Regions from separate parts of the Microbispora hainanensis genome, predicted to be linked through region 1. Evidence: riboswitches for the same ligand, from Rfam matches in the RefSeq annotation. Region 1 holds a riboswitch; each other region holds the start of a gene.
What was found. Region 1 has a riboswitch for cobalamin ahead of OHB01_RS22895 (ABC transporter substrate-binding protein). Riboswitches for the same ligand answer to the same signal wherever they lie in the genome.
Positions count from the first base shown of each region.

Region 1 (9,999 bases):
ACCCGTGTCTCACGCGTGTAACGTCACGACGCGGGAGGCGTAACACGGATCCGGCAGAGTGGGTCCTCAAGAAAGCTCACAAGGGGGACCCAGTGCTGGACCAGATGACTCTCTACCCGGTGGCCGACGACGTGCTGTTCGCACCCGGAGGCCGCGTGGTGATCCGCACCTACGGAGTCGCCGCGCCGGCCGACCCGGCGAACGGGCAGCCGAGGTCGGTGGCCTACCGGACGTGGGTCACCGGGGTACGGGAGCAGCCCAGGTACTGGCGGTGGGGGCACTTCGAAGACGCCCGGCGCGGCCACCGCAAGGTCCTGGAATGGCTCACCGGCCGAGGTCCGCAGCCCCAGCAGGTCGCCCAGGTGGACGCTGCGTGACGCCCGGGTCCCGGGTGCGCGTGACTCGGGCCGTCGCGTCGTCAGGCCGGCACATTCCAGTGGAGCAGGACGGGCTCGTCGTGCTCGTGGCCGAGGACGGAGTACGTCCCGGTGTCGAGCCGGAAGAGCCTGCCGTGGTCGGCGGGCAGCGACAGCCAGCGGGCCGCCAGCACACGCAGCATGTGGGCGTGCGCGACGACCAGCACGTCCCCGTCCGCCGGGCGGATCCGGGCGAGCACCTTGTCCGCCCGTTCCCCGACGTGCTCCACGGTCTCGCCCGGGTGCGCCTCGTCTCCCGGGATCACGCCGTCGCGCCAGACGTACCAGCCGGGGCGTGACCGGCGGATCTCGGCGGTGGTGATGCCCTCGTAGCCGCCGTAGTCCCACTCCCACAGGTTCGGGTCCACCTCGTACCGCCCGGCGCCGGCCAGCTCGGCCGTACGGCGGGCCCGCTGTGCGGGACTGACGAGGACCAGCGCGAACGACCGGCCCGCCACCAGGCGGGACAGCGCCCGTGCCTGCTCCTCGCCGTGGGGTGTCAGCGGCAGGTCGGTGCGGCCCGTGTGCCGCCCGGCCCTGCTCCACTCGGTCTCGCCGTGCCTCAACAGGATGACGTTCATAGAGCGTCCATCTTGCCCGTACGTCCGATTTCACCCGCGACGGGCCCCCTTGACCACCCGCCCGCGGCCTGCAGTAGGGTCCCCGCGGGAAAGGGGGCGCCACATGGAGCCGGTGCGGGTGGGACTCGTCGGTGCGGGACCGTGGGCGGAGATGGTGCACGCGCCCGCTCTCGCGGCCGGGCCGCACACGACGCTGTCCGGAGTGTGGGCGCGCAGGCCCGAGGCGGCGCGAGCGCTGGCGGACGCCCACGGCGCGCCCGCCTTCGAGCGGCTGGAGGACCTGTTCGCGGCGTCGGAGGCGGTCGCCTTCTGCGTGCCGCCCACCGTGCAGGCCGAACTCGGCGTGCTCGCGGCCCGGGCGGGAAAGGCCCTGCTGCTGGAGAAGCCGCTCGCGGCCGACCTCGACGGCGCCCGGCGCCTCGCCGGGGCGATCGAGGAGGCGGGCGTCGCCTCCCAGATGCTCTTCACGTTCCGCTATTCGGCGGCGACGGCCGGCTTCCTGGAGCGGGCCCGGCGGATCGAGCCCTTCGGCGGGCACGCCGCGAACATCTCGGGAAGCCTGCGCGGCGGCCCCTTCGCCACCCCCTGGCGGCTGGAGCGCGGGGCGGTGCTCGACGTGGGCCCGCACACGATCGACCTGCTCGACGCCGCGCTGGGCCGCGTGGTCGGGGTCAAGGCCCACGGCGACCCGCTCGGCTGGGTCGGCCTGCTGCTGGAGCACGAGGGCGGCGCGGTCAGCGAGGCGTCGCTCAGCATGGCCGTCGAGGGGGAGACCCCGCCCAGCCGTGTCGACGTGTACGGCAGGCTCGGCACCGCCTCGCTGCTCGGCTCCGAGCTCGGCGACGTCTTCCCCGAGGTGGTGCGGCAGTTCGCGAGCACCGTGCGCGACGGCGGCGGGCATCCGCTCGACGCCCGCCACGGACTGCGCATGCAGGAGATCATCGACGACGTGGAGCGGCAGCTGCGGGCCGGCTGACCAGGGCGAGGCCCGCGCCTAGGGCGACGGAGGCGATCACCGGCGCGGGGCCGGGCGCGAACCCGGTGATGGTGAGCGTGAGCAGCGCGCCGCCCATGAGGGGTACGGCCACGGGCACGTGCCGGTGGGCGGCGGCGCCCGCGGGGTTCTCGAAGCGGCCGAGCAGCGCGGTGAGCCCGACCAGCACCAGCGCCAGGGCGGCCAGGCACGGCGGGGCGGCGCTCCACCAGGCCGCCGAGCCGGCGGTGGGCGTCAGCCCGAGCCCGATGACCGCCACACCGGCGACGGCGACGAGCGCGGTCATGTGCCACAGGTAGATCGTCATCATGTGCGGCGCGAGCGCGGTGAGCACCCTCTCGGCCACCGGCCGGGCGGCCAGCGCGTTCACGGCGGGGCGCAGCAGCATCGCCAGGCCGAGCTGACCGGCGAACAGTGCGAGCAGGCAGGCGCTCGGCGGGGCCATGTTCGAGATCATCCCCGGCATCCCGATCATGCTGGAGGGGTAGGGCCCGGTCGCCACCAGGGCCGCCACCATCGCGAACCCGGCCACCGCGAGCCCCGCGGCCCGCCGTCCCCTCAGCCGCTCCAGGCCGCCTTCGGCGTACCGGAACCCGACCTGGTGGACGGCCAGCCAGACGAAGGCGACGTTGAGATAACCGGCGGCCTCCAGGCCGGAGAACCGGACCACGTCCGTCAGCACCGCGCCGCCCGCCAGCACTGGCAGGACCACCCCGGCCCGCATCCGCAGCAGGCGCGGCGTGGTCACCACGGCCAGCAGGTAGACCGCCAGGAACCACAGGAGCTGCCCGACCGTCCGCGCGGCCACCTCCACCGGCTGCGCGGGCACGCCCAGGGCCGTCAGAAGGTGGGGGAGCGGCAGCCACACGACCGCCAGCGGCACCACCGGCCAGGCCAGGCGGCGTACCCGCCGCGCGGTCCACTCCCGGGCCGTCCCGCCCCGGCGAGCCGCGGACCGGAAGCTGATCGCGTTGGCCGCGCCCCCGGTGAAGAACACCAGTGGCATGACCTGCGAGATCCAGGTGACGTACGGGATCGCCGCCAGGGCGTTGCCGGTCGTGAGCCGCCCCTGGGCGTACGACAGGACCGGCATCGTCCAGTGCTGGACGACCACCAGGACCATCCCGAAGACGCGCAGGACGTCGATGAAGCGGTCGCGCGGCGCGGGTGCGGCCGGGGCCCGCTCGGCTGCGGGGGGAAGCATGGTCAGGGACACGAGAAGCCGCCTTCGCTGTTTCGGGGCCGCCGCGGGGGCGTTCCGCGGGCGGTGGGGGCTCGAAGCCTCGGTGGTTCGGGGTTGCGGTGGTTCGAGGTCGGGGTGGTTCGAGGTCGCGGTGGTTCGGGGGCTGCGGTGGCCCGGGGCCTGGGGCCCGGTCTTCGCGAGCGGTTCAAGCGTCCCGCCGCGCCCCCGCCCGGCGCAGCGACGCGGTCCCTACTTCCGATCATGGGAGGCCCCCTACCACCGGGGTAGGGCCGGCCCTACCAACCCCGCGTACGCCCAGGCCGACGGCCGCGCGCGTGGATCGCCGTCCGCCCGGGGCGGTGGGGTCCCGGGCCGGGGGTGGACGCCGCGTGAGGGATTGGTACCGTTGCGTCCGACGCGCGCCGCGTAGCGAAGTCCGGTGAGAATCCGGCGCTGTCCCGCAACTGTGGTTCCCCGCCCCCGGGGACGAGCCAGGTCGCCTGCGCTGCGCGCCGACGCTATCGACCCTCGTGGAAAAGGGTGATCCGTCGCTTCCAGCGGGTCCCTCGATTCCCGGCATTCCCCCTTATGGAGGACCTCGTGAGGCCCGTACGCACGGCCGTCGCGGGTGTGGTGCTGGGCGTGCTCGCTCTGGCCGGCTGCGGCCAGAGCGACGGCGCCGCCACGTCCGCTACCCCCACCCCCGCCGTCTCGGACGGCACCGGTCAGGCCGCATTCCCCGTCACCGTTCAGGCGGGCAACGGCGCGGTGACCATCGCCAAGAAGCCCGAGCACATCGTGTCGCTGTCCCCGACGGCCACCGAGATCCTGTTCGCGATCGGCGCGGGCGCGCAGGTGACGGCGGTGGACGACCAGTCGAACTACCCGCCCGAGGCGCCCAAGACCTCGCTGTCGGGGTTCAAGCCCAATGTCGAGGCGATCGTCGCCACCAAGCCCGACCTCGTGGTGCTCGCCAACGACCTGGAGGGCGTGGTCACCGGGCTCGGCAAGGTCGGCGTGCCGGTGCTGCTCGAACCCGCCGCGACCAAGCTCGACGACACCTACGACCAGATCCGGGACCTCGGCGCGGCCACCGGCAACGCGGCCAAGGCCGACGAGGTGGCGACCGGCGTCAAGCAGAAGATCGACGCCCTCGCGGCGGCGGCGCCGAAGGACAAGGAGCTGACGTACTACCACGAGCTGGACACCACGCCCTACGCGGCGACGTCGAGCACGTTCATCGGGCAGGTCTACAGCCTGTTCGGGCTGAAGAACATCGCCGACGAGGCGCCGGACGCGGCGGGCGGCTATCCCAAGCTGTCGGCGGAGTTCATCGCCAAGGCCGACCCCGACCTGATCTTCCTCGGTGACACGAAGTGCTGCGGGCAGGACGCCGCCGCGCTGGCCAAGCGGCCGGGCTGGTCCGGCCTGACCGCCGTGAAGAAGGGCCGCGTGGTGGGGCTGGACGACGACCTCGCCTCCCGCTGGGGGCCCCGGGTCGCCGACCTCGCCCAGGCCGTCAGCGACGCCGTGCAGAAGGCGGCGAGCTGAGCCGGTGACGACGCGGACGCCCCTGGCGGCGCGGCGCCTGGTGGTACGACGCCCGCTGACACGGCCTCTGGTGACACGGCCTCTGGTGACACGGCACGGTGGCATGGTGCCCGATGACACGGTGCTCGGTGGCGGGGCGCTCGGTGGCCTGGTGCCAGGTGACGTGGTGAGGCCGGTGGTGGCGTCATGACCCCGGCCCGGCCGCGCGGCCGGGCGCTGCTCGTCGCGTCCGTCGTGCTGGCGGCCAGTCTCGCCCTCGGCCTGATGGCGGGCGCGGCGGGCATCTCGCCCCGCGCCATCGCGCTCGCACTGCTCGACCGGCTGCCGCTGGTGTCCGTGCACTCGGGCCTGTCGCCGGTCGAGGAGGGGCTGCTGTTCCAGCTCCGGGTGCCGCGGGTGCTGCTCGCGGCCGTCGTGGGCGGGCTGCTCGCCACGGCCGGGGCCGGCTACCAGGGCGTGTTCCGCAACCCGCTGGCCGATCCCTACCTGCTCGGGGCGGCGGCCGGTGCCGGCCTCACGGTGACGCTCGTCGTGGTCTTCCTGGGCGGCGACACCGGCGTGACCGCGGTGCCGATCGCCGCCTTCGCCGGGGCCGTCGGCGGGGTGTTCCTCGCGTACGCGCTGGGCCACACGGCGGGCCGGGGCGGCGGCACCGCGACGCTGGTGCTCGCCGGTGTCGCGGTCACCTCGTTCCTCACCGCCATCCAGACCTTCGTGCAGCAGCTCAAGGTGGAGGAACTGCAGCGGATCTACTCCTGGATCCTCGGCGACGTCGGCGGCGGCTGGGACCAGCTCCGCATGATCGCGCCGTACGCCGCGGTGTCCACCATCGGCATGCTGCTGCACGGGCGGCTGCTCGACGTGCTGTCGGTGGGCGACGAGGAAGCGGTGAGTCTCGGCCTGCGCGCGGCGCGGGTGCGCTTCGTCGTGCTGCTGGCCGCCTCGCTCGCCACCGCGTCGGCCGTGGCGGTCAGCGGGCTGATCGCGTTCGTCGGGATCGTGGTGCCCCACGTGGTCCGGCGGCTCGCCGGCTGGTCCTACCGGATCGTGCTGCCGGTGTCGTTCCTCGGCGGCGCGGCGTTCCTCGTGCTGGCCGACACGATCGCGCGTACGGTGCTCGCGCCGGCCGAGCTGCCGATCGGGGTCGTCACGGCGTTCGTGGGGGCGCCGTTCTTCGTCACCATCCTGCGCGTGACCCGGCGGGTGGGGACGTGAGCGGGCGGGCCGCACCGGCCGTCGAGGCGCGCGGCGTGGGCGTCACGCTGGGCGGGCGGCGGGTGCTCACGGACGTCACGCTGTCGGCCGCGCCCGGCCAGTGGCTGGCGATCATCGGGCCGAACGGCGCGGGCAAGTCCACGCTCCTGCGGGCCGTCGCCGGGCTGGTGCCGAGGGAGGGCGAGGTGCTCGTCGAGGGGACGGCCGTCGACGACCTGCGCCCGCGCCGCCGGGCACGGCTGATCGCCTACGCGCCGCAGAGCCCGGCGCTGCCGCCCGACATGACGGTCTACGACTACGCGCTGCTCGGCCGCACGCCGTACATCGCCTATCTCGGCAGCGAGAGCGCGCGGGACCGCGAGGTGACGCGGTCGGTGCTGGAACGGCTCGACCTGGACGGCTTCGCGTCGCGGCCGCTCGGGCACCTGTCCGGCGGCGAGCGTCAGCGCGTCGTGCTCGCCAGGGCGCTGGTGCAGCAGGCGCCGGTGCTGCTGCTCGACGAGCCGACCACGGCGCTCGACCTGGGCCACCAGCAGCAGGTGCTCGAACTCGTCGACCGGCTGCGCCTGGCCGACGACCTCACCGTCGTGACGACGCTGCACGACCTCAGCCTCGCCGGGCAGTACGCCGACGTGCTCGTGCTGCTCGCCGCAGGGCGGGCGGTCGCGGCCGGGCCGCCCGGACAGGTGCTGGCCGAGCCGCTGCTGACCGAGCACTTCGGCGCCCGCGTGCGGGTGGAGCCCGGCCCCGAGGGCCGCCCCGTCGTCCACCTGGTGCGCCCGTCGGTCTCCTCGATGGCGGAGGAGGCATGACGGGCCTCCTCCGGCCGTCCCTGACGCACCGTACGGAGGACGGCCAGCGGCTGGGCACGCTGCTGTGGCGGTTCGGGCCCGGCTGGCGGATGATCTCCTCGGCGATGCTGGGCGGCGGCATCGGTCCCCGGGAGTGGGTGCTGAACGCGCAGGTGGCCGCGGGTTACTCACGCATGGACCCGGTCGAGCACATGGACGCGCTCGGGCCCGGCGGCCCCGGGGTCGGCATGATGACGGCGGCGCTGGTGGAGCGGTACGTCACGGCGGCCGACGGGGGAGCGGAGGCCGTCGCCACGGTCGGCCTGGGCGTGCCGACCTGGGCGGCCGCGCCCGAGGGCGTGCCCGACCCCGGCCTGCCCGCCGCCCCTGCCGCCCCCGAGCCCGCTTCGGCGTCCGCGCAGGAGCCCGTCGGTCCGGCCGCATCCGGTCCCGCGCGCGAGCCGGTCGGCACGGGCGATGCCGGGATGCCGGCAACCGGTGGGCGGGCGCCGCGGCCGGGGACGATCAACATCCTGGTGGCCGTGCCGGTCGCGTTCTCCGACCCCGCGCTGGTCAACGCCGTCATGACGGTCACCGAGGCGAAGACGCAGGCGCTGCTTGAGGCGGGCTTCCCCTGCACCGGGACCGCGTCGGACGCCGTGTGCGTCGCCGCGCGGGAGGACGGCCCGGCGGAGGAGTTCGGCGGCCCGCGCTCCGTCTGGGGCGCGCGGATCGCCCGTGCGGTCCACCGGGCCGTCCTCGACGGCGCACGCGACTGGCGCACCCGGCGGGGCTAGGACGTGAACGCGATGCTGTTCACCATGTGGTCGATGTTCGACTGGTTGAACTTGCCCGGCGGGCAGAAGAACGTGATCAGGACGGTCGTGCCCGTGTCGCCCTGCCGTACGACGTAGGCGATGAACTCGAGCCGTCCGGCCTGCTGGGGGTCGCTGAGCACGCCCTCGATGCGGAACGCGGGTTTGGCCCCGACCGTCGTGGGCGTCGGCACACCGAAGTAGGTGGTCACGCCGGGCAGCGCCGGGCCCAGGCTCTCCTGGAGCTCCATCGGCGAGTCGGATGTACTCAGGGTGTTGCTGACCTGGGCGAACACCCCGGCGGCCCGATCAGGCTGGTCCTTGATGATGGCGTTCACCTTCGACCAGTCGGTGTTGCCCGGCACCGCGAACAGCGCGTTGAACTCGTCCACCGCGGGGGAGGCGATCATCCACTGGTCGGCGTTCGTCTTGGCCTCGCCCCACGACGAGGGGTAGGACATGGTGAACGGCGCCGCCGTGCTGCCCGGGTAGGTGTTCCACGTAGCGGCGGTGTCCCCGCCCTTGGTCAGCAGCAGCGCCGCGGCGACGGCGATGGACACCAGGATCGCCAGGCCGCCGATCAGCGGCCCGAGCGGCAGCCCGCGCCGCTGGCCCTGCGCGCCCGCCGACGCGACCGTCGCCTGCGCGTTCGGCGACCCGGGAGGGTACGACCCGTGACCCTGCACATGGCCCATGGCACCGGTCGGATGGCTCACCGGCGGGTGGGACGACGCCGTGGGCGCCGAGTAGGAGGGATGGGTGACGGGCGGCCTGGTGCCGGGAGGGAACGAGGTGGGCGTGCCCGGCGGATAGGACCCCTGCGACCGCGCCCCGGCCGGTCCCTGCGCGGCCGGAGAGCCGTGGGAGACCGGAGACCCCGGAGAGGCGTGGGAGACCGGCGGGTACGAGGGCACCGGGGGATGGGACGGGGTGACCGGGGGATACGACGGGGAGGCCGCCGGGTCGCCCGCGCCGCCGCTGATCGCGTCGCGCAGCGCGGACACGAACGCCTGGCAGGTCTCGAACCGCTCGGCCGGCGACTTGGCCAGCGCCCGCGTGAGCACGGCGTTCACGGCGTGCGGCAGGTCCGGCCGGTACGGCGTGAGCGGCGGCGGGTCGTGGGACACGTGGGCGTAGAGCAGCGCCAGCTCGGTGTCCCGCTGGAACGGCGGTTGCCCGGCCAGCGCCTCGTACACGACGCAGGCGAACGCGTACAAATCGCTCCGGCCGTCGACCGGCAGGCCCCGGATCTGCTCCGGGGCGACGTAGCGCGGAGTGCCCATGAAGTGACCATGGCTGGTCAGCCCGGCCTCGGCCGAGGAGCTCTTGGTGAGCCCGAAGTCGGTCAGATAGACGTGGTCGGCCTGCGTGACCAGGATGTTGGCCGGTTTCACGTCGCGGTGCACGAGGCCGTGGGCGTGCGCGGCGTCCAGCGCGGAGGCGATCTGCACGAACAGCGGGTTGGCCCGGCCGACCGGCAGCGGGCCCTCCGACTGCACGAGCTTGCGCAGGTCGCTGCCCTCGACGTAGCGCATGGCGATGAACAGCAGATCGTCGCGCTCGCCGGCCTCGTACACCGGGATGATGTTGGGGTGGTCGATGCTCGCCACCATCCGCGACTCGCGTACGAACCGGTCGCGGAACCGGTCGTCGTGCGCGAGCTGCGGTGCGAGCACCTTCAGCGCCACGGCCCGCCCGAGCCGCTGGTCGCGGGCCCGGTAGACCGTCGCCATGCCACCACGTCCGACGACCGCCTCGACCGTGTAGTCGCCGAGCTGCCGCCCGACGAGCGGCGGCATCACGGGCCCCTCGGTCATACGGTCTCCCCCTTGAACGTTCTTCCGATCACGAATCGACTGGGTTCCCGCAGAAGCCGCAGAAACGGTGTCCCTGACCCAGTCGCATGCCGCACTGCGTGCAGAACTTGAGCTGCGCCTGTCCGCGTGGCGGCGACGGGTTCGGCGGGTAGGAGTGCCCGCGCGGCGGCGAGACGTCCTCCGGATGCGCGTGCCCGTGCGGCGGCGACAGGTCCACGGGGTACGCCTGCCCACCGGCCGGGGACGGATCCGCCGGCACGGGAGCGGGCGGCGGCGGCCCGACGACGTCGGGAGACCGGGCGGCCTCCGCCCCGAACACCCTCGTCACGGCGTACGGCGGCCAGGAGTTCTCCGGCGGCGGGTAGGACGCGGCCTCACCCGCGAAGTCCCCGTGCACGGCGTTGCCGGGTGCGGCGACACCGGGGTGGTCGGTCTGGCCGCCGGCGCCGGCGCGTGCGGCGCTCCTGCGGCGCAGCAGCACGACGCCCACGGCCAGCAGCGCGAGGACCACGACGCCGCCGGCCGCCCACACGTACGACGGCACCGACGACTTCGCCTGCGCGGCGGCGGCCGGGCTCGCCACCGGTTTCGACCCGGCGTCCTCCGCCGTGCCCGCCTTGGACTGGGCGACCCGCA
Region 1 is NZ_CP108086.1:4,891,525-4,901,523, forward strand. Features, by position in the region: gene OHB01_RS22875 (hypothetical protein) at 93-377, shown strand; gene OHB01_RS22880 (histidine phosphatase family protein) at 419-997, opposite strand; gene OHB01_RS22885 (Gfo/Idh/MocA family protein) at 1,101-1,973, shown strand; gene OHB01_RS22890 (acyltransferase) at 1,936-3,207, opposite strand; cobalamin riboswitch at 3,561-3,697, shown strand; gene OHB01_RS22895 (ABC transporter substrate-binding protein) at 3,775-4,725, shown strand; gene OHB01_RS22900 (iron ABC transporter permease) at 4,912-5,940, shown strand; gene OHB01_RS22905 (ABC transporter ATP-binding protein) at 5,937-6,752, shown strand; gene OHB01_RS22910 (adenosylcobinamide amidohydrolase) at 6,749-7,528, shown strand; gene OHB01_RS22915 (serine/threonine-protein kinase) at 7,525-9,363, opposite strand; gene OHB01_RS22920 (zinc ribbon domain-containing protein) at 9,392-9,999, opposite strand, start outside.

Region 2 (9,999 bases), 3.1 Mb from region 1:
GCTCGTCGGGCGCATGGTCAAGGAGACCGACTCGCTGCGCGAGGCCGTCTCACGGGCGCTGAAGAGCGTGGTCGGCACGTACGGCATCGCCGTCATCGACGCGCAGCGTCCCGGCGAGATCGTGGTGGCCCGCAACGGCAGCCCGATCGTGCTCGGCCTCGGCGAGAAGGAGATGTTCGCCGCCTCCGACGTCGCCGCGCTCATCCGCTACACCCGGCAGGTCGTCCACCTGGAGGACGGCGAGCTCGCGGTCATCAAGGCCGACGGGTTCAACACGTTCACCAGCGACGCCAGGGAGACGGCCAAGGAGCCGTTCACGGTCGACTGGGACGCCGGCCACTACGACAACGGCGGCTACGAGCACTACCTGCTCAAGGAGATCTCCGAGCAGCCCGACACGGTCGCCCGCACGCTGCGCGGCCGGATCGACGACCGGTTCCACATCGCCCACCTGGGCGGCCTCAACATGGACGCCCGCGAGACCCGCTCGTTCCGCCGCGTGAAGATCATCGGCTGTGGGTCCGCGTACTACTCCGGGCAGATGGGCGCGCAGCTCATCGAGGAGCTGGCCCGCATCCCCGCCGACGCCGAGCCCGCGTCGGAGTTCCGCTACCGCAGCCCCGTCGTCGAGCCCGACACGCTGTACGTGGCGATCAGCCAGTCGGGGGAGACGTACGACACGCTCGCCGCCGTGCAGGAGCTCAAGCGCAAGGGCGGCCGGGTGCTCGGCATCGTCAACACCGTCGGCAGCGCCATCGCCCGGGAGACCGACGGCGGCATCTACCTGCACGCGGGTCCCGAGGTCTCGGTGGCGTCCACCAAGGCGTTCACCTCGACGGCCGTGGCGTTCGCGCTGCTCGCCCTGCACCTCGGCCGCGTACGCGACCTGTCGCCCGCCGACGGCCGCAGGATCTGCGAGGGCCTGCGCCGGCTGCCCGAGCAGATCAAGGAGATCCTCACGCTGGAGGACCGGATCAGGGATCTGGCGAAGAAGTACGCCGACTCGCCGGGCATGATGTTCGTCGGCCGGGTGCGCGGCTACCCGGTGGCCCGCGAGGGCGCGCAGAAGCTCAAGGAGATCTCCTACGTCCACGCCGAGGCATACCCGGCGAGCGAGCTCAAGCACGGCCCGCTCGCGCTGATCAGCCCCGAGCTGCCGACGGTCGCGATCGTCCCGGACGACGAGCTGCTCGACAAGAACCTCACCACGCTGGGCGAGATCCGGGCCAGGCACGGGCGCATCCTCATGGTCGGCCACCGCACGTCCGAGGCGGCCGACGACTGCATCGTGGTGCCCAAGAACGAGGTCGAGCTCGACCCCATCCTGCTCACGATCCCGCTGCAGCTTTTCGCCTACCACGCGGCCGTCGCCCTGGAGCGCGACGTCGACCGCCCGCGCAACCTCGCCAAGAGCGTGACGGTCGAATAACCGTCCGCACGCCGTACGGCCCACGCCGCGTGCCGGTGCGGGCCGTACGGAGTCAGGCCCGGGACGCCGCGCGCGACCGGACGGCGGCGACGACCTCGCTCGTGTCCAGGCAGGCGATGCCCATCCCCGCCAGCTCGCGGTCCGCGCCGGCGGTCCAGCCGGACAGGGCGTCGCGGACCGCGACGGCGCGCAGGTCGCGCTCGGTCGCGTCGACGAGGGTGGAACGCGGGCAGTTCGGGTAGTTGCACCCGGCGACGACCACGGTGCTCACCGCGCGTTCCGCGAGGTGCTCCAGCAGCGGGGTGCCGTAGAAGGCGCTCCAGCGGGCTTTGTACAGGATGTGCTCGCCCGGGCCGACCTCCTGCGCGCGTCCCGCGAGGAGCAGGTCCGGGTCGAGCTCGCGTTCCGCCGTTCCGCCGGGGAGCCCGCCGGGGAGCAGTCCGGCGGCCAGCTGGGAGCCCGGGGAGTGCGGGTTGACCATGCCGCGCAGCGTCCGGCGGCACAGGTCGGCGTTGCTGCCGTCGGGCAGATAGAGGCGCACGACATGCACGATGGGCCGCCCCGCCTCGCGGAACGCGTGCGTGAGGCGCCGGACCGCGGGCAGCACCTCGGCGGTGCCGGCGATGCCGGCGACGAAGTCGCGCTGCAGGTCGATGGTGAGCAGCGCGCTGCGGGAGAACTCGGGCCCGGTGTATTCGGGCCCGGTGTATTCGTGGCTGGTGTATTCGTCCATGCCCGGCAACGCTAGGCGCGCGAGCCGCGCCGGTCTTGTACGTCGTTGCGCGCGAACCGGCCCGGGGTGGCCGCGAACGTACGGCGGAAATGGCGGTGCAGGTGCGCCTGGTCGTAGAAGCCGCTCTCCGCGGCGGCCCGCGCGATGGTGTGCCCGGCGGTCAGGAGCTGCTGGGCGCAGCGCAGGCGGAGCTGGAGCAGGTAGCCGTGCGGGGTCACGCCGGTCTCGCGGCGGAAGGCGCGCAGCAGCCGGAACCGGGGCAGGCCCGCCACCTGCGCGAGCTCGTCCAGGCTTGGGGTGCGCCGCAGGTCTTCGGCCAGATGCCGCTGCACCTTCGCGACCGGCCCCGCCGGCGTCGTGCGGATGGGCGCCGGGGCGATTCCGCGGCGCGTGTAGCGGGCGAGGATCTCGGTGCACAGCGCCTCGAACTCCTCCTGCGCGGCGAGGGAGGTCTGGTCCCGGCGGCGGTGCAGCCGGATCAGGCGGGCGGCCAGGCGAGGATCGTACGGAGCCGGTGTGGAGAAGGCCGGCCGGTGCCCGGCGAGCTCCGCGAGCAGGTGCTGCGGGATGTAGAAGACCCGGTAGTCCCAGCCCTCGGGGATGCCGGGACGGCCGGCGTGGATGGTGTCGGCGTCGAGGAGGAGCAGGCTGCCCGCGGGCGCGTGCTCGGTGGCGCCGCGATAGCGGACGGCCTCCACCCCGCGCTCGATCGCCGCTATGGCGTACTCGCTGTGCGCGTGCGGAACGAAGTGATGCCTACGGAAGGACGCCGTCATCAGCCGTATGTCGTCGCGGCCGTAACGGTGCTCGACAAGGTCCTCCATGCCTGCCTTTGTATACGACGCCTGTATCCCTGACCGAGCGGGTGTTGCGCACGCGGAACTGCCCGCGCGAGCCAAGCGGGTCGAGGTGATCAAGCCCGACCTGCGTGCCCACTGTCACACCTGCTGTGCCGCACTGGGCAGTCACCATCGCAGCGAGGACGACGGCTTCTTTCCGAGCTCCTGCGGCAGGCGCCTGACCCGCGACCACCGCGGGATCGCCCTCTACCCGGCGAGAACCACCCATCGATCGCCGCAGCCGTAACGTCCGTTATGTGGTGACATGGTGTAGTTACTCATAGTCTGTGCATGTAAGGGACTCTTCGGGGTGGAGGGTGCCGACATGCGACGCCGTACGGTCCTCGCACTGGGAGTCCTGGCCCTCGCGGGCGCATGCGGTGTCCCCGCACCCCCGCGCCGCGGGGAGCTCTCCCTGATGGTCCCGGGCCCGCCCGGCGGGTGCGGGGAGGGCGTCGCCGCCGGGTTCAAGTCGCTCGTGGAAGGGCGTGGCTGGGCCCGGGCCGTACGGATCAGGCGGGAGACCGGTGGCGGCGGGACGGCTCTCGCCGACCTGAACCGGCCGGGGGCCGGCCTGGTGGTCGCCGACTCCGCGCTGCTCGCCGCCTGCGCGCTGGCCCGCGACCCCCTCCTCGTGGCCCGGGCCGTACCGCTCGCGCGGCTGGCGGGGGAGTGGGAGGTGCTGGTCGCCTCGCCCGACTCGGGCTATCGCACGTTCGACCAGTTCGCCGCCGCGCTGCTGCGGAACCCGGGGGCGCACCGGGTCGCGGGCGGCGCCGACCGTGGCCCGGAACACCTGCTGTTCGGCATGACCGCCCGGGGCCTGGGAGCCGACGTCCGCCTGCTCGACTACGTCGCGTTCGGCAGCAGGGCGCAGGCCGTCGCCGCGGTCGTCGACGGGCGGCTCGCGCTCGGGTTCGGCAGCAGGCGCGAGGTCGCCCCCCATGTGCGCGCCGGACGGCTGCGCCCGCTCGCCGTCTCCTCCGCCGAGCGGCTGTCCGGGGTGGACGCGCCGACGCTGTCGGAGTCGGGCGTACGCGTCGTGTTCGCCGACTGGACCGGGCTGATCGCCCCGCGCGGCACGCCCGAGCCGGACGCCCTGCTCGATCTGTGCCGTGCCGTCGCCGGCACGCCGGGCTGGCGGCGCCTGTGCGAGCGCAACGACTGGACGCCGATGTGGCTCGACGGCGACGACTTCCGGCAATGGCTCGCCGGCGAGGCGCGCCGTACGGCCCTGCTCCTCAATGATCTCGGACTCCGCTGAAAAACACAACTTGTGGGGGCGCTTGCGGGAAGGGCCACTAGATGTAGGATCCATCGCGTTGCTGGTTCACCTTGGTGAGGCAAGAGGGAACCCGGTGGAAATCCGGGACTGCCCCGCAGCGGTGAGCGGGAACGACCGCCGTCGGCACAGCACGGTGCTGTGCTCCGAGCACTGGGCGCGAGCGCGCCCGGGAAGCGACGGCCAGTAGGACCGGCAGGGCGCGAGCCCGGCCGGGCGCCCGCGAGTCCGAAGACCTGCCAGCGATGCGCGCGCATGGGCGCGCGCCCCGCGCCGGGCCCCGAGGGCGGGCTCGCCGCATCGTCACGGCACGAATCCCTCTCGTGCGCGTGCGCCGCGGCATGCCTCCCTCCGGTCCGGCCGGGACACGAGACGACGAGGAGAGGGCATCTGATGACGATCACCGACCCGGCCTCCGCTTCCGCGGACCCCGCGTCAGAGGTACGCGGCGGGCCGTGGGCTTCGGCGGGGAACTCCGGACCCTCCACCGGTGCCGTACGGCGGGCATCGGCCGGCCCGGACGGCGGCCCGGACGGCGGCCCGGACGGCGGGTGGGACGCGGCGCAGGTCTGGCAGGCCATCGAGGAGGCGGCGGCCGGGGTCATCGCCGACCCGGAGAACTCGCGCCGGGCGGCCAGGCTGCTGAGCGGGCTGATCGCGGAGGAGGCGGCGGCCGAGGGGGTGCGCACGTTCTCCGAGTCGGTCGCCGCCGCCCACGCCGCCGGGCTGCTTGGCGACGCCGTCGCCGCCTTCGTGGCCGGTGAGGCCGAGGCGCTCGACGCGCTGATCGACCCGGCGGCCGACGACCGGTTCGAATACTTCGGGCTGCGCACGGTCTACGACCGCTACCTGCTGCGCCACCCGGTCACCCGGCGCGTGCTGGAGCGCCCGCAGCACTTCCTGCTGCGCGTCGCCTGCGGGCTGTCGGCCACGGTGGCGGAGGCGGCCGAGCTGTACGGCCTGATGTCCACGCTGGCCTATCTGCCCAGCTCGCCGACGCTGTTCAACTCGGGCGCGCGCCGGCCGCAGCTCTCGTCGTGCTTCCTGCTCGACTCCCCGAGGGACGAGCTGGAGAGCATCTACGAGCGGTACGGCCAGGTGGCCCGGCTGTCGAAGTATTCGGGCGGGATCGGCATCGCCTGGACGCGGGTGCGCTCGCGCGGCTCGCTGATCCGGGGCACCAACGGCCTGTCCAACGGCATCGTGCCGTGGCTGCGCACGCTCGACGCGTCGGTGGCGGCCGTCAATCAGGGCGGCAGGCGCAAGGGCGCGGCCTGCGTCTACCTGGAGACCTGGCACGCCGACATCGAGGAGTTCCTGGAGCTTCGCGACAACACGGGCGAGGAGTCGCGGCGCACGCACAACCTCAACCTGGCCAACTGGGTGCCCGACGAGTTCATGCGCCGGGTCGAGGCGGACGGCACGTGGTCGCTGTTCGACCCCAAGGAGGTCCCCGAGCTGACCGACCTGTGGGGTGAGGCGTTCGACACCCGTTATCGCGAGCTGGAGGCCGCCGGGTGCTACGTCAAGCAGGTGCCGGCCCGCGCCCTCTATGCCCGGATGATGCGCACGCTCGCCCAGACCGGCAACGGCTGGATGACGTTCAAGGACGCCTCCAACCGCGCCTCCAACCAGACCGCGCGGCCCGGCAACGTCATCCACCTGTCCAACCTGTGCACCGAGATCCTGGAGGTCACCAGCGACGGCGAGACCGCCGTGTGCAACCTCGGCTCGGTCAACCTCGCCGCGCACCTGACCCCGGAGGGCGACGCCGTCGACTTCGGCAGGCTCCGCGCCACCGTCCGCACCGCCGTACGGTTCCTGGACCGGACGATCGACCTCGGCTTCTATCCGACGCCCGAGGCGGAGGCGGCCAACCGCAAGTGGCGGCCGGTCGGCCTCGGCGTCATGGGCCTCGCCGACGTGTTCTTCGCGCTGCGCCTGCCGTTCGACTCGCCCGAGGCGCTCGCGCTGTCCACCCGCATCGCCGAGGAGATCGCGCTCGCGGCGTACGGCACCTCGGCCGACCTGGCCGCGGAGCGCGGGCGCCACCCGGCGTACGGGGAGACGCGGGCGGCGGACGGCGTGCTGCACCTCGACCACTATCCGTGCACCCCGGTCCACCCGGAGGAGTGGGCCGCGCTGCGGGCCAGGATCGCGGAGACCGGACTGCGCAACTCCCTGCTGATCGCGATCGCGCCGACGGCCACGATCGCCTCGATCGCGGGCTGCTACGAGTGCGTCGAGCCGCAGGTGTCCAACGTCTTCAAGCGGGAGACGCTGTCGGGGGAGTTCCTCCAGGTCAACCGTTATCTCGTGCGGGACCTCCAGGCCCTCGGCCTGTGGACGCGGTCGATGCGCGACGCGATCAAGCTCAACGACGGCTCGATCCAGGACATCGCCGCCATCCCGGCCGAGCTCAGGACGCTCTACCGCACCGCCTGGGAGCTGCCCCAGAAGGCGCTCATCGACCTGGCCGCCGCGCGGCAGCCGTACGTCGACCAGTCGCAGTCGCTCAACCTCTTCATGGCCGCCCCCACCATCGGCAAGCTCTCGTCGATGTACGCCTACGCCTGGCGGTCGGGCCTGAAGACCACCTACTACCTGCGCTCCCGCCCGGCGACGAGGATCGCCCAGACGACCGTCCCCGCGGTCACGCCGGTGGACGCCGTCGCCTGCTCCCTTGAGAACCCCGAGATCTGCGAGGCTTGCCAATGAGAACGATGCTGCTCGACCCCGGCATGGACCTGACCCTGCGCCCGATGCGCTACCCCGGGTTCTACGAGAGGTATCGCGCGGCGATCAGGAACACCTGGACGGTCGAGGAGGTCGATCTCGCCTCCGACCTCGCCGACCTCGCGACCCTCGACGAGGGGGAGCGCCACCTGATCAACCGGCTCGTGGCGTTCTTCGCGACCGGCGACTCGATCGTGGCCAACAACCTGGTGCTGAACCTCTATCAGCACGTCAACGCCCCCGAGGCGCGGCTGTACCTGAGCAGGCAGCTGTTCGAGGAGGCGGTGCACGTCCAGTTCTACCTGACCCTGCTCGACACCTACCTGCCCGATCACGACGAGCGGGCCAAGGCGTTCGCCGCCGTCGAGCACATCCCGTCGATCCGCGACAAGGCCGAGTTCTGCTTCCGCTGGATCGACTCGATCAGCGAGCTGAACCGGCTGGAGACCCGGGAGGACCGGCGGGCCTTCCTGCTCAACCTGATCTGCTTCGCCGCCTGCATCGAGGGACTGTTCTTCTACGGCGCCTTCGCGTACGTCTACTGGTTCCGCTCGCGGGGGCTGCTCGGCGGTCTCGCGACCGGCACCAACTGGGTGTTCCGCGACGAGTCGATGCACATGGAGTTCGCCTTCGAGGTGGTGGACACCGTACGCCGCGAGGAGCCGGACCTGTTCGACGACGAGCTGGCGGCCCAGGTGACGCGGATGATGGAGGAGGCGGTCGCCGCCGAGCTCGCCTTCGCCCGCGACCTGTGCGGCGACGGGCACGGCGTCATGAGCGCGGACAACATGCGGCGTTACCTGGAGTATGTCGCCGACCGCAGGCTCGCCCGGCTCGGCCTGCCCGTGCGGTACGGCACGGATAACCCCTTCCCGTTCATGGAGTTCCAGGACGTGCAGGAGCTGGCGAACTTCTTCGAGCGCCGTGTCTCGGCCTACCAGGTGGCCGTCGAGGGCGACGTCAGCTTCGACGAGGCCTTCTGATCCGCACGGTTTTCGGCGCCCGGCTCGCCCGGCGCATCCGGATCGGACGGGTGCGCCGGGGTTTCGGCGATACGTCATTCAATCACTTGATTGACTATGCTGTGCCGTACGTCCGGCGCGTCCGGCTCGCCGAACCGACTCCCGTTCAGGGGGCGTTGGACGGCCGCAGGAGCCTGCTCGCGCCGGCGATGAGCGCGGTGGCGAGGATCCAGCCCGCCGCGATCAGTCCGTTCGCCAGCCACTGGGTCCATCCGGCCGGCTCCCAGGCCCCGCGCTGCTCGAACACGCTCACCGGCACCAGCAGGTCGAGCGTGTAGACGAAGGCGTTGAAATGGCGTGACTCGTCCAGGCCGATCTGGTGGGGTGGCCACCGCGTGAAGATCGCCGTGCCCGTCGCGAGGAGCAGCGCGGCCCACAGCCCGGCGAGCCAGGGCCGGTATCCGTACCCGACGAGCCCGTCGAGCAGCCGGCCCCACAGCCGCCCGGGCGGCCGCAGCGTCCGCCGCCGCGCCCGCTGCCTGGCCAGCAGCACCCGGCGCGCGTCCGGCTCGTGGCCGATGCGCCGGCAGTAGGCGGCGAGCTGCTCGTACGGCTGGGGGCGGTAGCCTCCGGGGTCGCGCCGCAGCCAGGAGAGCCGGTCGGCCAGGGTCGCCGGGCCGCGCAGCGACTCGTACGTCAGCCCTTCGAGCCGCACGTGGCCCGGGTAGCTCTCCGGGCGGTCGAACAGCACACCGAAGCGGGAGTAGCCGAGGTTGACCTCGCCCTCGATCGACTCGGGCAGCAGGATGAGCTCGTCCGCCTGCATGTGGCTCAGGTGCAGCGCCCGTCCGGTCGCCCGCAGCACCGCCCCGTGGAACGACAGGACCCCGCGGATATGCGCGCCGCGCAACCGTACGGTGCCGTGGGCGGTGAAGCCCGCGCCGAGCTCGGCCGCGTCGGCCTGCAAATGGTCGGCGTGCACGGCGGGGACGCCGTCCGCGGTGACGACCGCGCCCTGGAGGTAGAGCCCGCTGGCGAACCGGGCGCCGATCAGCCGCAGCCCGCCCGTGGCCCGCATGTTCCGTAAGAAGGCGCTGCCGTCCACGACCAGCCCGCCGGCCCACAGCGCGACCGACTCCCAGGTGCGCGGCTCCTGCGATCCCTCCGGCCCGCTCCAGTGCGCCTGCTCCAGGAGGGACGGCGCCCCGGGCGGCGTGCCCCGGTAGGGATTCTGGCCGGGTGTGCCCAACCGGGCACCGGAGAGCCGGAGCTGCCCGGTCACGTGGGCGTTGTCCAGGCGCACCCCCTCGCGTACGGCCGATCCGTCGAGGTCGAGCAGCCCGTCGATCGTGGCCCGGCTGGCCCGGAAGCGGACGATGTCGCAGCGGCGCAGCCGCACGCCCCTGGTCCTGGCGTCGTTGAACGAGACCGTCCCGGCGATGTGACAGTCGAGCAGGTGGATCTTCGCCTCGATCGTGGCGTCGGACAGGTTGAGATCGCCGATGATCCGGGCCCCGGCGAGCCGGACGCCCGGCACCCGGGCCGAACCGCCGGCGCCCCGGTCGAGCACCAGGGCGGAGATCACCTCCGCCCTGACCACCCGGGAGCGGCCCCACTCGCCGCCCGAGGAGGGATCGGTCTCCCGGCCGTGGCGCAGGTCGACCCAGTCGCCGGAGGGATAGGCGTCCCAGAGCCGGCGCTCGGCGGGGGTGAGCCGGCGGAAAGGGGGGCGCGATCTTCCCATGGGCCGACGATAGCGCCGATCCTCGCAAGGGCCGCCGCGCTGCTCACCTATCTGATGGACCGCCGCCCGGACGGACCAGCTGCCGCCGTACCATGGCGTGAGCTCCGATACCTCTGACCATTCGTCCTTCTCGTCGCCATCCCCTCGTCGGCGGGAATGCTCCTCTCAAAGCCCCGGCGGCAGGCCACGATCAGGTATCGGCCCCGCGCCCGCGGGGATGGTCCCTCCCTGTTCACCGCGACGACCACGACCGGCTTCCACGGCCGCACGAGTC
Region 2 is NZ_CP108086.1:7,951,123-7,961,121, reverse strand. Features, by position in the region: gene glmS (glutamine--fructose-6-phosphate transaminase (isomerizing)) at 1-1,429, shown strand, start outside; gene OHB01_RS36145 (isochorismatase family cysteine hydrolase) at 1,482-2,162, opposite strand; gene OHB01_RS36140 (AraC family transcriptional regulator) at 2,174-2,986, opposite strand; gene OHB01_RS36135 (tripartite tricarboxylate transporter substrate-binding protein) at 3,327-4,265, shown strand; cobalamin riboswitch at 4,311-4,542, shown strand; gene OHB01_RS36130 (ribonucleoside-diphosphate reductase subunit alpha) at 4,677-7,001, shown strand; gene OHB01_RS36125 (ribonucleotide-diphosphate reductase subunit beta) at 6,998-8,002, shown strand; gene OHB01_RS36120 (hypothetical protein) at 8,148-9,725, opposite strand.
Region 2: another riboswitch for cobalamin. It lies ahead of OHB01_RS36130 (ribonucleoside-diphosphate reductase subunit alpha); the one in region 1 lies ahead of OHB01_RS22895 (ABC transporter substrate-binding protein).

Region 3 (9,999 bases), 1.3 Mb from region 1:
GGGTCGTGATAGATGGCGACCGGGTTCTCGCCGAATCCCCGGGGCGGCTGGATCGCGAGCAGGACGTTGCCGAACCGCAGCGCCGCGAGCACGATGTCGGTGCCGTCCACATAGAGGGAGCCCGGCGGCGGCCCCCAGTGGGCGGTCACCGCGTCGCGCAGGTCGCCGGGCAGCGCCGCGAACCACTCCCGGTAGGCGTGCAGCGGCACGCGGGCGGGGGCGGCCTCGATCTGCTCCTCGGTGAGCCACTCCACGTCGTGGCCGCCGGCCGCGATCAGGGCGTGGATCAGCGCGTCGCCGTCGTCGGGCGCGTCGCCCACGTCATATCCGGCGTCGCGCAGGGCGCGCAGCAGCACGACGGCGGAGGCCGGGGTGTCGAGCCCGACGGCGTTGCCGACCCGGGAGTGCCGCGTGGGATAGGACGACAGCACGATCGCCAGGCGCTTGTCCGCGTTCGGCACGTGGCGCAGCCGGGCGTGCGCGACCGCGAGCGCGGCCACCCGGGCGCACCGCTCGGCGTCGGCGACGTAGACCGGCACGCCGTCGGGCCCGTCCTCCTTGAACGAGAACGGCACGGTGATCAGGCGCCCGTCGAACTCGGGCACCGCCACCTGCATCGCGGCGTCCATCGGGGACAGCCCGGCGTCGGAGTCCGCCCACACCGCGCGGGGCGTGGTCAGGCACAGCGCCTGCAGCACCGGCACGTCGAGGGCGGCCAGCGCCCCCGCGTCCCAGGCGTCCTCGTCGCCCCCGGCGCTCGCGGCGGCGGCGACCGCCCCGCCCGCGGCCAGCACGGTGACGACCAGCGCGTCCACGGGCCGCAGCAGGTCGAGCAGGTCGTCACCCGCGCCCCGGAGCGATCCGCAGAAGACCGGCAGCACGTCGGCGCCCGCCGCTTCGACGGCGTCGCACAGCGCGTCGACGAACGCCGTGTTGCCCGACAGCTCGTGCGCCCGGTAGTAGACCACGCCGACCAGCGGGCGGCCCTCCCGGCGGGCGCGGCCGGGCCGTACGCCGGACTCGGGCGTGGGCCGGGGCGGCGCGAAGCCCTCGCCGGTCAGCAGGAGCGTGTCGGACAGGAAGCGGCGCAGCTCCGCGAGGTTGTCCGGGCCGCCCTCGGCCAGATAGGCGAGCGCCTGCGCGGCGACCCCGGACGGCACGGTGGACAGGGCCATCAGCGCGGCGTCCGGGGCCTGCTCGCCGCCCAGGACCACGGTGGGCAGCCCGGCCGCGAGCACGGCGTCGAGTCCCTCGGGCCAGGAGCGCCTGCCGCCGAGCAGCCGGACGACGACGGCGTCCACGCCGTCCACCAGGGCGGGCACGTCCTCCGCGGCCGTACGCGCGGGGTTGGCGACCCGCCAGCCGGCCCCGCTCCGGGTCGCGGCGAGCAGCTCGGTGTCGGCGGTGGACAGCAGCAGCATCCTCGGCGGTGTCGTCATGGACGGTCCTCCCGCAGCGTGAGCTCGGCGATGGGCAGGCCGGTGGGCACGCCGCGCTCGATGAGCCGCCACACGGCCTCGGTGTCGAGGTGCTCCTCCACGAGGTCGCCCAGGGCGTCGAGGCGGGCCTCCCGGTGCGCGGCGAACGTTCCGGTCCCGGGCAGCCAGGCCCGGCCGGTGACGGCGGCGACCTCGGCGAGGAAGGCCCGGCGGAATCCGTCGCGCTCGAACAGGCCGTGCCAGGTCGTGCCCCACACCTGCCCGGCCCGGCAGCCGTCGAGGAACGGCTCGCCGCCGTCGAAGGTCACCCGGCCGTGGTGGATCTGGTAGCCCGCGACCACGTGACCCCGCCACTCGCCCTCCGCGAGCGTGAGCACCTTGCCCGGCGCGTACGCCGTCCGGGCAGGCAGCAGCCCGAGGCCGGGCACCCGGCCGGCCCGGCTCTCGACCTCGTCGTCGATGACCGTGCCGAGCATCTGGTAGCCGCCGCAGATCCCGAGCACCGGGCGGCCCTCGGCGGCGCGGCGGCGCAGCGCCTCGTCCAGGCCGCGCTCGCGCAGCCAGGCGAGGTCGCCGACGGTGGCGCGGGTGCCGGGCAGCACGACGAGGTCGGCGTCGGCGAGCTCGGCGGGGGTGGTGACGAGGCGGACGCTCACCCCCGGCTCGGCGGCGAGCGCGTCGGCGTCGGTGACGTTGGACATGCGCGGCAGCCGCACGAGGGCCACGCGCAGCACGTCACGTCCCACCGGCGGGGTGAGCAGGCCGGGACGGCTGTCGAGGTCGAGGGAGTCCTCCACGTCGAGCCACAGGCCCGAGCGCCACGGCAGCACGCCGAGGCACGGCCGGCCGGTCGCCTCCGTGAGCCAGTCGAGCCCCGGCCGCAGCAGCGCGAGGTCGCCGCGGAACTTGTTGACCACGAAGCCCGCGATGTGCCGCTGGTCGTGCCGGTCGAGCACGGCGATGGTGCCGGCGAAGTGCGCGAGCACGCCACCCCTGTCGATGTCGCCGACGACGAGCGCCGGCAGGCCGGCGGCGCGGGCCAGGCCCATGTTGGCGATGTCGCGGTCGCGCAGGTTGACCTCGGCGGGGCTGCCCGCGCCCTCGCAGATCACGACGTCGTAGCGGCGGCGCAGGCCGTCGAGCGCGTCGAGGGCGACGTCGAGCAGGCGCATCTTGTGGTCGCGGTAGGACATGGCGTCCACGTCGGCGTGCGCGCGGCCGAGCACGACCACGTGGGAGTGCCGATCGCCCGCGGGTTTGATCAGCACCGGGTTCATCGCGGCCTCGGGCTCGACCCGGGCCGCCACGGCCTGCATCGCCTGGGCCCGCCCGATCTCGCCGCCGTCGGCGGTGACCATCGAGTTGAGCGCCATGTTCTGCGCCTTGAACGGCGCGACCCGTACGCCGCGCCGGGCCAGCCACCGGCACAGGCCGGCCACCAGCACGCTCTTTCCCGCGTCGGAGGTCGTGCCCGCCACGAGCAGGCCGCCGCCGGCCACGTCAGCAGGTGGAGCGCGAAACCGGCAGTGAGGCGCGTCTGCGCAGGCCTGTCCGGGCCATGGCATGTCCCCCCTGGGGGTATCCGCGCCCCCGGTAGAAGGTCCGACGGCCGGAGTATCCTGGCTCCCGGATCAGCGCTCCCCTCAGCCTTCCCGCCCGTGCTGGGCAGTGGCGTGGGTGAGGTTCGCTCCCCGGTGACAGTGGCGGGACCGCGCCGGATTCACACCGGCTTCCTCCGCGTCCGTCGCTTGCGGGGTCAACTTACACCTTCGTGCCGGATGTCCCGCAAGTACGGTCTGTCGGATATATCGGAATCGCTACGTATGTCGGGCCGGTGTGGTGTGCCCGGATCGGCTTTGCCATGATGCCCGGGTGAAACGGGGGAGGGCAGTGCTGGGGCGGCTGCCGTTGGTGATCCGACGTGCGCTGGCCGAGCCGCTGCTGCTGGCGGCCGCGTTCGGCTCCATCCTGCTCGCCACCACGGCGATCGCGGCGCTGCTGCTGCACGCGGGGTCGGCGAGCCAGGCGGGCGTGCGGAGGGCCCTGGACACGGCACCGCTCGCCGCCACCGCCACCGTCGTCACCTCCTCGGTCACGTCCGGGGACTTCGCGAAGGTCGACCAGGCCGTCCGCGCGGGCATCGCCCACGCCCATGGCGAGGTGCCCGTACGGGTCACCGCGCGCGTCGAGTCCGCCTCCTACGCGCTGAGGGGACGAGATAAAGGTGGTCAGCCCGTCCTGACCCGGTTCGCCACGTACGAGGGACTGGACGGCCAGGCCGACCTGGTGAGCGGCCGATGGCCCACGCGGAAAGGGACCGCGGGGACGGCGCGGGGAACGACAGCGGGGACGGCAGGCGATACGGCCGTCGCGCTCTCGGAGCCGGCCGCGCGGGCGATGAGGGTCTCCACCGGCGACACGTTCACCGTCGTCGGACGCCTGGACGGCAAGCCGGCCCGCGTGCGCGTCTCCGGCGTCTTCCGGCTGCGCGACCCCGACGACCCGCGCTGGACGGGAGAGGACCTGCTGCGCCACGGCACGCAGACCGCCGACTTCACTTCCCGAGGCCCCATGGTCGTGCCGGCCGGCGTCTTCCTCGACCGGTTCGCGGCCGGCGCCTCGGCCCGCTGGCTCGCCGAGCCCGACCTGCGCCGGCTCCCGCCCGAGCGACTGCGGCCGTTCTCGGCGTCGGTCGCCGGGATCTCCGCCGACGTACGGTCCGGCTGCCCCCGGTGCACGGTCACCGAGACGCTGTCCGGCACACTGCTGCGGCTCGACCACGGCGCGCTGGTCGCCCGCTCGACCATGCTGGTGCCGGTGCTCCAGCTGCTCGTGCTGGCCGCGTACGCGCTGGCGCTGACCGCGCGGCTGCTCGCCGAACACCGCCGGATGGAGACGGCCCTGCTGCGATCGAGGGGCGGCGGGTCGCCGCGGCTCGCCGCCATGGCGGCGGGGGAGGCGCTGCTGATCGCGCTGCCCTGCGCGCCCGCGGCGCCGTTCCTCGCACCCGTCCTCCTGCGGCTGCTGAGCGCCTTCCCCTGGATCGAGGCCACCGGCGTGGAGCCGCCCCGCGCGCCCGACGGCAGCACGTTCGCCGTGGCGGCGGTGGTCGCGCTCGCCTGCGCCGCCATGCTGGCGGCGCCGCCCCTGCTCGCCGCCCGCCGCACGTACGTCGAGGAGCAGGCGGCGCGCGGGCGCGCCGACCGGCCCGGCCTGGTGCAGCGGGCCGGGGCCGACGTGGCACTGCTCGTCCTGGCGGCCCTCGCCATCTGGCGCCTGCGCGGCCAGGACGCGGCGGAGACGACGCGCCTCGGCGGCGAGCTCGGGCTCGACCCGCTCGTCGGGGCCGGGCCGGCGCTCGCCCTGCTCTGCGGCGGGATGGCCGCCCTGCGGCTGGTGCCCGCCGTCGCGAAGATCGCCGAGCGGGCGACGCGGCGACGCCCCGGGTTCGGCCCGGCCGTGGCCGCCCGGCAGGTGAGCCGGCGCCCGGCCCGCTATTCGGGCCCGGCGCTGCTGCTGACGATGGCGACGGCGATCGGCGTGCTGTCCCTGACCACGGCCGCGACCTGGCGCTCCGCCCAGGAGGACCGGGCCAGGCACGTCGCCGGATCCTCGCTGCGCGTCCCGGCCCTGCCCGGCGACGACGCCCGGACCTTCACCAGGCTGCCGGGGGTCGCGGCGGCCGTGCCCGCGCACCGCGCCACGGTCGTCGCCGACGGCGCGGACGCCACGCTGATCGCCGCCGACGCGGCGGATCTGGGCCGGGTGCTGCTGCTGCGCCCCGACCTGTCGCAACTGCCGCCGGCCACGCTGGCCTCCCGGATCACCGGGTCCGCCGGGCGACCGCTCCCGGTCGTGGTGACCCCCGGGCTGGCGGACACCACCAGGATCACCGCGGGCACGGCGGCGATCCCCGTCCGGGTCGTGGGCGTCGTCACGGCGATGCCCGGCACGCCCGAGGGCACCCCGGCCCTGCTCGCCGACCTCACGGCGTTCCGGGGGAAGGGCGCCGAGGGGCAGGTGACGGAGTGGTGGCTGGCCGCCGACGGTTCCACTCGGGATGCCCTGGCCGCCTCGGGACGCGGCAGGGACATCGTGGACGCGGCCGCCCTCACCGCCGGTTACCGGGACGACCCCACGGCGGCCGGTCTGCAGGGCGCGCTGCTGCTCGGCTTCGCGGCGGCGCTGGCGTTCGCCGTGCTGGGATTCCTGGTCAACACGGCGGTCTCGGCGCGCGAGCGCAGGGGGGAGTTCGCCGTGCTCGGCGCGCTCGGCGTGAGTTTCCGGCAGACGCTCGGCCTGCTCGCGGCCGAGCAGTCGTTCGTGATCGGGCTGTCGCTGGCCGGTGGGGTGGCGCTCGCCGTGGCCGTCTCCGCCGCGGTGGTGCCGCCGATGGTGTCAGCCGGATACGCGACCGCGGGCGGGCTGCCGGTGTCGCTCCACGTGCCGTGGCCACAGGTGGCGGCGCTCGCCGTCGCGATCCTCGCGGTGCTCCTCGCGATCGTGGCGGGGCTCGCGCGGTCGCTGCACCGCCGTGAGCCGGCCGCCGTGCTGCGTGCGGGGGAGGCGTCATGATCCGCCTGCCGGGAGTGCACGGGCTTCTGGGAGTGCACAAGGGTGTGGCCGCGCTGCTGGCCGCGCTGGTCTTCGGCGCCGCCCTGGTCGTCTCGGCCCTGCCCCGCATGGTCGAGTCGTCCCTCGACGCGGCGGCCAGGTCGGCCGTCGGCTCCGCCCCGCCCGGGACGGCCTCGCTGGCGGTCCAGTTCACCCGCCGGCCGTTCGACCCGAGGGGGATGCGGACGACGAAGCAGGTGGCCAAGGCGGACACCGCCTGGCGCGCCCTGCTCCCAACGGCGCTGCGGGAGGTCGCCGATCCCGGCCGGCTCTACGACTTCGCCACCTCGTCGCCGATCCTGATCGACGACCGGGCGCATCGGTATATGACGCTGAAATGGGTCTCAGGGGCGGGCCGGCATGTGCGGTACGTCAAGGGCGGCCCACCTGGCCGCGGCTCCGGCACCCGCGTCGAGGTGGCCGTCCCCGCGGTCGCCGCCACGGAGATGTCGATCAGAACGGGCGACACGCTCCGCCTCGGCGACCTGACCGTGAAGGTCACCGGGCTGTTCGAGCCGGTGCGTCCCGCCGACCGGTTCTGGGCGCTGGAGCCGGAGCTCACCTACGTCATCCACCACCGCGTGCCGCTCGCCATGGACGACGACCTGATCGTCACCGCGCTCGCCGACGGCGACAGCCTCGCGGGCGCCGAGCTGCCCATCCTCTTCCGATGGCTCGTCACCCCGGCGCAGGAGCGCATCGGCGCGGGCAACGCGGCGGCCGTGCTCGCCGACACGGCGGAGTTCGGCCGCCGCCTGGGCAGGCAGGACCTCGAAGTCACCCTGTCGACCGGGCTCGACCGCATCCTGGCGGAGTACCTGCAACGGCTGGCCCTCACGCGGGCGCTCATCACGGTGTTCCTGAGCGGGCTGGCCGTCGTGTGCCTCGGCACCACGGCCCTGGCCGTGCTGCTGTTCGCCGGGCGGGTGCGCGGCGACCTGCTGCTGATGCGCGCCCGCGGCGCGTCCCTCGCCCGGACCATGCTGACCTGCGGCGGAGCGGTCGCGCTCGTGGCGGTGCCGGCGGCCGCGGCGGGCCAGGCGGCCGCGGGCTTCGTGCCGGGCGCCCCGACGGCGGTCGCGCGGCTGGGACCTGCCGCGCTGGCGGCGGGGACCATCGCGATCGCCTGCGCCGCCGCGCTGGTCCGGTCCGGCGGCCGGCGGTCGGGGAACGCGCTGCGCCGCATCGTGCTGGAGCTCCTGGTGCTCGCGCTCGCGGTGGCGAGCGTGCACCTTCTGCGCACTCGCGGGCTCGGCACGGGCGGTCTCGGCACTGGCGGTCTCGGCACGGGCGACGCGTTCCTCGCGCCCGGGCCGGTGCTGCTGGCGCTGGCCGCCGCGCTGGTGGTGCTGCGGGCCGGCCCGGCCCTGATCCACCTCGCCTTCCGGGCCGCCGCCCGGCGCAGCGGCGCCGTGCCGTTCCTCGGGCTCGCCGCCGCCCGGGCCGTGCCGAGCGCCGCGCTGCCGGTGCTCACGCTGCTGCCGGCCGTCGCCCTCGCGGCGTACGGCATGGTCACCGCCGGAGGGCTGGAGGAGGCCCAGCGGCAGGCGGCCTGGGAGCGGACCGGCGCGGAGATCAGGGTGGAGCGCGCGGAGGGCATCGCGCCGGAGACGCTGGAGCAGATCGCCCACGCGCCCGGCGTCAGGGCCGTCGTCCCCGCCGCGGTCGGCACGACGGTCGCCGAGGTGGGCTTCGGCGGGCGGCCGGCCACGGTCGTCGCCGTCGATCTCGGCGCCTACCACCGGCTGGTCGCGGGCAGCCCGCTCCGCCTGCCGCCGCCGGGCAGCGGCGCGCTGGTCTCGCGCGACCTGTCGGCCGCGGGGAGCTTCGACGTCGGCTGGCCCGCGCGGACGACGGTCACCCCGGCGGGGACCGTCGACGCGATGCCCGGGGTGGCGGCCGGCGACGGCGCCCTCATCGTGCTGCCCGGCGCTCCCGCACAGGTCAACACGCTGCTGATCGCGGGAGACCCCGAAGCGGTCAGGCCGCTGCTCCCGTCCGGCGCGAACATGACCACCGTGGCGGGCGCGCTCGCCGAGATCACCGGGGCGCCGCTGACGGCGGCGCTGACCGCCGCGCTGCGGGTCGCCGCCGCGGCGCTGGCCGCGTACGCGCTGGCGGCCGTCGCGATCGCCCTGACCGGGGGCGCGGCCCGGCGCGCGGAGGACCTCGGGCTGCTGCGCGCCCTCGGCCTCACGCGCAGGCAGGCCGGGCTGGTCACCGTCCTGGAGGCGGCCCCGCTGCTCGTCCTGACCGCCGTCGCCGGGCTGGCGGCCGGGCTCGCCATGCCCGCGCTGATCGGAATCGACCTGTCGGCGTACGCGGGCGGGCGCCAGGGCGCGCTGTCGGGCGGCGCGCTCCTGCCCGCGCTGCCCGGCGTTGTCGCGGGTGCTCTGGCCGCCGGGGTCGCCGCCGTCGCCCTCGCGGGCGCCTATTGGGGAGGAAGACGTGGACACGCTGGCTGACCTGGAGGCCCGGGCCACGCGGGGCGGACCCGTGTTCGGCGCGGACGCCCACATCCTGTGCGACAACCTCGTGCGGATCTACAAGACCGAGGGGCCCGCCGCGGTCGAGGTGGTCGCGCTGCAGGGTCTCGACCTGCTCATCGGCCGGGGCGAGCTGGTGGCGGTCGTCGGAGCCTCCGGGTCGGGCAAGTCGACGCTGCTCAACATCCTGTCGGGGCTCGACGTGCCGACGGCGGGGCTCGCCCGGGTCGCCGGGATCGACCTGCTGTCCATGACCCCCCGCGACCGCCTCCGCTACCGGCGTTCCGTCGTGGGCTTCGTCTGGCAGCAGACCTCCCGCAACCTGCTGCCGTACCTCACCGCGCGGGAGAACGTCATGCTCCCGATGCGGCTGGCGGGCGGCACGTCGCGGCGGGCCAGGTCGTCGCGTACGGACGAGCTGCTGGAGCTGACGGGAATGGCGGACCGCGCGGACCGGCGGCCCGGGGAGATGTCCGGCGGCGAGCAGCAGCGGGTGGCCGTCGCCGTGGCGCTGGCCAACGCGCCCGAGGTGGTGCTCGCCGACGAGCCCACCGGGGAGCTCGACAGCGAGAGCGCCGAGACGGTCTTCGGCGTGCTGCGCCACGCCAACCGGGAGCTGGGCGTCACGACCGTCGTCGTGACCCACGACCCGATGGTGTCGCAGCAGGTCGACCGGACGATCGGCATCCGCGACGGCCGCACCTCCAGCGAGACGTTCCGCCGCACCTCCTCCGACGGGAGGGTGGTCGCCGAGGAGTACGCGGTGCTGGACCGGGCCGGGCGCCTGCAGTTGCCGAGGGAGTTCATCAACGCCCTGTCGATGGAACACCGGGTGCGCCTGGAGCTCGAACGCGACCACATCGGGGTGTGGCCTTCCGGGGTGGATGAGGAGACCGATGAGTGAGCCGCTGGTCGTCGTAGAGGGACTGCGCAAGACCTATCCCGCGGGCGTGCGCGCCCTCAGAGGGGTCTCCTTCGAGGCCAACCCCGGCGAGCTGGTCGCGATCCGCGGGCGTTCCGGCGCGGGCAAGACGACGCTGCTCAACCTGGTCGGGGGCCTGGACCGGCCCGACGAGGGCCAGGTGCGGGTGGCGGGGCAGGCCGTGCCCGAGCTGCCAGAGGAGGGCCTGCTGCGGCTGCGGCGCGACGTCGTCGGGTTCGTCTTCCAGTCGTTCCGGCTGATCCCGGTGCTGTCGGCCGCCGAGAACGTGGGCGTGCCGCTGCGGCTGGCCCGGGTGCCCGCCAAGGAACGGGAGGCGCGGGTCAACGTGCTGCTGTCCCTTGTCGGGCTGGCAGGCCAGGCCGAGCAGCGGCCCTACGAGCTGTCGGGCGGCCAGCAGCAGCGCGTGGCCATCGCCAGGGCCCTGGCCAACCGGCCCCGCCTGCTGCTGGCCGACGAGCCGACCGGTCAGCTCGACTCCCAGACCGCCCGCCAGATCATGGAGCTGCTCCGGGTGCTC
Region 3 is NZ_CP108086.1:6,213,407-6,223,405, forward strand. Features, by position in the region: gene cobN (cobaltochelatase subunit CobN) at 1-1,439, opposite strand, end outside; gene OHB01_RS28625 (cobyric acid synthase) at 1,436-2,938, opposite strand; cobalamin riboswitch at 3,052-3,175, opposite strand; gene OHB01_RS28630 (FtsX-like permease family protein) at 3,312-6,014, shown strand; gene OHB01_RS28635 (FtsX-like permease family protein) at 6,011-8,518, shown strand; gene OHB01_RS28640 (ABC transporter ATP-binding protein) at 8,502-9,443, shown strand; gene OHB01_RS28645 (ABC transporter ATP-binding protein) at 9,436-9,999, shown strand, end outside.
Region 3: another riboswitch for cobalamin. It lies ahead of OHB01_RS28625 (cobyric acid synthase); the one in region 1 lies ahead of OHB01_RS22895 (ABC transporter substrate-binding protein).